2 regions of the Sedimentibacter sp. MB35-C1 genome follow, and region 1 is predicted to be linked to the other one. Evidence: riboswitches for the same ligand, from Rfam matches in the RefSeq annotation. Region 1 holds a riboswitch; the other holds the start of a gene.
The links. Region 1 has a riboswitch for lysine ahead of RBQ61_RS15190 (Na+/H+ antiporter NhaC family protein). Riboswitches for the same ligand answer to the same signal wherever they lie in the genome.

Region 2: it holds a riboswitch for lysine, as region 1 does, so the genes downstream of both, dapA (4-hydroxy-tetrahydrodipicolinate synthase) here and RBQ61_RS15190 (Na+/H+ antiporter NhaC family protein) in region 1, are expected to answer to the same signal.

Annotation. Positions count from the first base shown of each region.
Region 1 covers NZ_CP133188.1:3,130,080-3,133,279, forward strand. Annotated here, with positions in the region: gene RBQ61_RS15190 (Na+/H+ antiporter NhaC family protein) at 110-1,729, opposite strand; lysine riboswitch at 2,021-2,175, opposite strand; gene RBQ61_RS15195 (diguanylate cyclase) at 2,387-3,200, opposite strand, start outside.
Region 2 covers NZ_CP133188.1:1,213,933-1,217,132, forward strand. Annotated here, with positions in the region: gene RBQ61_RS05570 (ATP-dependent Clp protease ATP-binding subunit) at 1-1,295, opposite strand, end outside; lysine riboswitch at 1,671-1,820, shown strand; gene dapA (4-hydroxy-tetrahydrodipicolinate synthase) at 1,954-2,856, shown strand; gene RBQ61_RS05580 (4-hydroxy-tetrahydrodipicolinate reductase) at 2,863-3,200, shown strand, end outside.

The sequences.
Region 1 (3,200 bases):
TAATCTAATAGGTAACCTCTTTACTTTTAAATTATTTGTACATATAGCTTTAGTGTACACACTTTATGCACTGGTATTAACCACCTGGTTTATCTTTTATCGGGGTTTTTTATGCTTCGACTTTTGCCCTGTATATTTTCTGAACTACCACTAATGTTCCAATCATTAGAACAATGCCTATTGGTAATGCCATTACACTTTGTACAAAACCTGCGATAATGTATGTTACAAAGGAAACACCTGCAACTGTTAAAGCATAAGGAAGCTGAGTAGATACGTGATTAATGTGGTTGCACTGAGCTCCTGATGAAGCCATAATCGTAGTGTCTGAAATAGGTGAACAGTGATCACCACACACAGCGCCTGCAAGACAAGCCGAAATTCCTATAATAAGCATATCTGCAGATATAGTTCCACTCAAATTTACAACAATAGGAATAAGAATTCCGAAAGTTCCCCATGACGTACCTGTAGCAAATGCGAGGAAACAAGCAACTACAAAGATAATTGCAGGCAAAAGAAGTTTAAGCGCAGCCGCACTTCCTTCTACAAGACCAGCCACATAAGGAGCTGCTCCTAGGGCACCTGTCATTGAAGATAACGTCCATGCAAAAGTTAAAATAAGAATTGGCGGAACCATTGCATTAAATCCTAAGGTAATGCACTCCATAAAATCACTGAATGATAAAACTTTTCTTGCAACAATCCATATAAATATCAAAATCAATGATACCAAAGATCCCATTGGAAGACCAACTGAAGCATCGGATTTTGCAAAAGCTTCTACAAATGATGTTCCTGAAAAGAATCCTCCTGTATAAATCATACCGATTATACTACATACAATAAGTATAATTACAGGAAGAACCAAGTCTATAACTCCACCTTTGTCTGAGCTTGCATCCGGAACTGCATTTTCAAATGGCCTATCAGCAGTTGTAAACAAATCTCCCTTTTCTTTGGCGTTTTTTTCATGCTTAAGCATTGGACCGAAATCCATATCAGTAAATATAATGAACAAAATCATTACTATAGTAAGTAGTGAATAGAAGTTATAAGGAATAGCTCTTATGAATAATTCTAAACCATTGTAACCTTCTAAAACGCCTGATACTGCAGCAGCCCATGATGATATTGGAGCAATCATACATATTGGAGCAGCAGTAGCATCTATCAGGTACGCTAACTTAGCTCTTGAAATGTTATGCCCATCTGTCACTGGCTTCATAACACTACCAACTGTCAGGCAGTTAAAATAATCATCAATGAATATTAAGCAACCAAGACCAAAAGTAGCCCCCATTGCACCTCTTCTAGTTTTAATTTTTTTCTTAGCCCATTCACCGTAAGCTTTTGAACCTCCGGCTTTGTTCATAATTGCTACAATAATTCCAAGTACTACAAGAAATATAAGAATACCTACGTTCCAAGAATCAGCTAAACTGGCAATAAATCCATTAATAATCATTGTATCAAGCGCATTAACCGGATTTCCGTTTGCTACAAGTAAAGCACCTACTGCTATACCTATAAACAATGAACTATAAACCTCTTTTGTAATTAATGCTAAGGCAATAGCAATAATCGGCGGCAGCAATGCCCAAGCTGTTGAATATACAGCTGGAAGTGTTTCTTCTGCTTCATCTGCAAATGCTACAACAGTGAACAGCATACTTATTATCATAACTAATGTAATTACAATAAAAATGTGTCTCTTATTAAAATTCATTTTAAAATTCTCCTTTTCTGATGAGCAGGGTTATTTTTTTACACCAATACATTTATATGCAAAAAAATTGAGTCACCCTGACAAAGTATTTCTGCTAATTTTGATAAATCATGTGTCCTAAGCTGTATCCTAGGACCGTAATACTTATTTTCCCCTCCTAATATTCATTCCATCAAATATAATGCGTTAAGCAACTTCATTTTTCTTATTAGTAAATCTTACTCATTGCAAAAATCAAAAAAATGCCATGAGTAAGACTCATGGCATTTATTCCACATATTGCTTACCCAAATGTATTCCAGCACTCCTCGAACAGTCGGGTAAACTGCTAAAGACAGTGCCATGTATTTTTTACATGACCCCAATGTATATAAATAATATACATTTCGGCGACTGTACCTTTCCTTAATTAGTACTCTTTACAAGTCGCAGCCTCTGTAACACATTGTATTCAATTTAAGTAAATACTAACAGATATATCTGATAAAGTCAATGCATATTATGTGATTAATTTTATCAAAACACTGAAGGAAAAATAAAAGCAGAGAAAAGTCCCTCAAACAATTGTCTGAGGGAACATATAATATTCCTATTAAATTAATTTGAAATCTCTATAAACTATTGATTTCAACCCATTTTTCGTGATGCAACTAAAACTTATATGCTTATCGTGTTTTTCCCAAGCTGCTTAGATTTATATAAAGCTAGATCAGCTTTATGAAGAAGATCACTTAAAGAGTTCTCTTGAAAATTACAACCTGCAATTCCGACACTGATGGTATAATAAATTTTATGATTTAAGTATTGAACAATTCTTTCAGAAACGCTCTTTCGTAAATTTTCAGCAAAATCAAAAGCTTCCTCAATCTCCACGGGCAAAAGCACAACAAATTCATCACCACCGTGACGCCCAAAAACATACTTTCCTTCCAAAAAGGCTTGTACTGTATTGACCAAGTCCCTAAGAATCATGTCTCCCCCAAAATGACCATATGTATCATTAATATTTTTAAAATTATCCAAGTCGATAATTATTGCAGATACATTAGGATTGCTTTGGGAATATTTTTGCAATTGCGAATAAGCTGTTGTCATACCTTCGCGGTTATAAATGCCAGTCAGAGGATCAAGCTCCGCACGTTCTTTCAATAATGTTATGTCGGTCAAAACAAGAACGTACCCGAAAAATCTTCCTCCAGACCTCTCCAGCGTATGACGGGCTAATGAAATATATCTTCCGCTTTGTGATTTTGGAAGTTCGGCAGGCAAATCATCAACCGAAATATATAATTTTCCGGGGTGCTTTGGTTCACCAAGTATGCGTTCCAAAATATTAGAACCAATTTCAAGAGAGTCGTAATAGTCCAAATCATTCATCAGTTCTGAGGCACGTCTGTTATATTCGATAACATTACCATTGTAATCAATAACAATAATCCCCTGATCAATAACTTCAAACACTTTATTGAGA
Region 2 (3,200 bases), 1.7 Mb from region 1:
TCAACTTTTAATTCATTTACTTTAAGTTCGGCTGCTTTTTCATAATCATCATTTTCGGCAGCGTCTTCTTTTTCTTCTCTTATAGATTTCAATTCTGATCTTAGTGCCTCAAGTTCTACTAATCCACTGTTTTTAAGGTTAGCTCTGGAACCTGCTTCGTCTATAACATCAATAGCCTTGTCAGGTAAAAATCTGTCTGTGATGTATCTTTCAGACATTAATACTGCCTGTTCAATTACTTCGTCGGATATTTTCACATTGTGATATTGCTCATAATAATCCTTTATTCCTTTAACAATCTCAATAGAGTCGCTAATAGAAGGCTCGTCTATCATTACAGGCTGGAATCTTCTTTCTAATGCACTGTCCTTTTCTATGTGTTTTCGATACTCATCCAAAGTGGTGGCTCCGATTACTTGAACCTCTCCTCTTGCAAGAGCAGGCTTCAATATATTAGCAGCATTCATGGCGCCGCCCTCAGCTTCCCCTGCACCCACAATGTTGTGTACTTCGTCAATTACTATAATTATGTTGCCGGCTTTTTTGGCTTCATCAATTATTGCTTTCATACGAGATTCAAACTGTCCTCTGAACTGAGTTCCTGCCACAACAGCTGTTAAATCAAGAAGATAAATTTCTGTGTTGAAAAGCTTAATTGGAACTTTATGTTCGGAAATTCTAACAGCAAGCCCTTCAGCTATTTTGGTTTTGCCCACTCCTGGCTCACCTATTAAAATAGGGTTATTTTTAGAGCGTCTGTTTAGGATCTGTATAACCCTGTCTACTTCTCTTTCTCTTCCGACAATTCTGTCCAGCTCTCCATATCTAGCCTGCTCAGTCAGATTAGTACCGTAAGTATCAAGGTATTTTAATTTTTTTCGTTTAACTTTCTCTTTTACCTTTGCTCCGGAAGTGCTGCTGCCTTTTGCAACATCCATTTCATTTTGTGCTTCTTCAGAAGGTTGAAATCCATTGTTTGAATTGGAAATGCCAGAAAATGCCGAATTCATTAAATTCATAATGGAATTCATATTTTCATTGTCATCGCCTTCTACATCTTGTGTTAATTTCTCTAAATCCATATCTCCTATAATTTCTGTGAGCTGATTATTAATATTTTCAAAATCCTCAGGTTTCATTCCACCCTGTCTCATGATTTGTTCCATAGGTGCCAGTCCTTGTTTTTTTGCACATGGAATACATAGACCGGTAGTCTGCATCTTGCCTTCAATTATTTTATTAACATATATAACAGCTACATTTTTTTTGCATACTGAACATAACATTTTTTTCATCTCCTATATTTGCAATACATAGTTTATAATTAACTATAACGAGTAATTTTATTTCTATAATACGTTTATTCACATTTTATTATTTTCCATAATTAATAGCTATACAAAGTCGATTATAATATACTTTTCTTAAAAATGCATTAAAAAATTTGCATTGTAACAGAAATTAAATATTTATATGTCAAATAATCATATTTATTACCGATTTAAGGAATTATTTCATAAATCCTCATATTTTTGTTTTACAACCTTAGTTTTTTTGCAATTATTGCAATATCTTATATTATTATGAAAATAAATTATTTATATATAAACTTTTTATTGACATATTTCACATAAGGCAATATACTGTATAGAAATTAAATATTTTCATGGGTATATTACAGAGGATGCGAAGATCAATAGTAAAAGAACAACTTTGAAAGGGTGATTCGCCGAAGGGTTTTCCCTGGGCTTACGTTTAAGAGATGTAATACTGTTTTTATAGGATGCTTCCCAATTCTATAAAAGAGAGCTGTAATGTGCTGGGCAGAAGGTTCAGTGTTTTTTGCAAGCGTCTGAGAGCCCTTTTGCTCTTATGTCGCTTTTTTTATTATCATTTTTTAAAAAGCGGCATGAAAATTATTTATAAAAAAATAATTTTATAAGGAGAAAAGAAATGATAGATTTTGTAAGAGGCTGCGGAGTGGCATTGGTAACGCCGTTTTCAAATGGGAAAATTGACTATAATACCCTGGAAAAACTTATTGACATGCATGTTGAACTGTCAGGATCAATTATTGTGGCAGGAACAACAGGAGAAGCATCAACACTTACCGATGATGAATATCATGAATTAATTAAATTTGTTGTTGACAGAGTTAACAAGAGAATACCTGTTATTGCGGGTGCAGGAAGCAACTGCACATCTTCAGCAATTAAAAAAGCTAAATTTTGCGAAGAGGCGGGTGCTGACGGATTATTGATAGTAACTCCGTATTACAACAAAACTACTCAAAACGGTTTGATAAATCACTACAGATTAATTGCAGAAAATACAGCGCTTCCCATAATTGTTTACAGTGTTTCAGGAAGAACGGGAATGAATATAGAGCCAAGTACAGTATTAGAACTTTCAAAGATTAAAAATATTGTTGGAATTAAGGAAGCCAGCGGAAATATAAGCCAGGTTGCGGAAATTATAAGGATTTGTCCTAAGGATTTCTTTGTTTATTCAGGAAACGATGATATGGTTATTCCTTTGATGGCCTTGGGAGGTCATGGTGTTATCTCAGTAGTTGCCAATATAATGCCGTCTGAAACTAAAAAAATGGTTGATGACTTTAAAGATGGAAGGCTTATCGAGGCGAGAGATGCTCAGGTTGGTATGAATGGGCTTGTTAATGCCTTATTTATTGAAACAAATCCTATTCCTATTAAAGAAGCAATGGGTTTGATGAATATGTGCAGTTCTGAGGTGAGAGAGCCTCTTTACAGAATGTCGGAAGAAAACAAAGAAAAACTGATTAGTGAAATGAACCGCTGCGGTATTATTATAACAAGCGGCGCAGGTAGAAGGTAAAGATATATGAATATAGTTATATGCGGTATCAACGGTGCTATGGGGAAGGTTTTGGTAAAAGAGGCCAAATCATATGAAAATATAAATGTTATCGGTCATCTTTCACCGAGAAATGGTTATTTAGGTCACGATATAAATGAACATGCAGATGTGGTAATAGATTTTTCCAACCCTTCCAATTGTAAATTTTTAATAGATTATGCTGTTAAAAATAAATGTGCTTTGCTGATATGCACAACCGGATTTACCAATGAGCAGAAATCTGAAATGAAAAGGGCAGGGGAAAAAATACCTGTGCTTTTGTCCTCAAACACCTCATTGGGTATAAATGCGCTCAGAAAAAT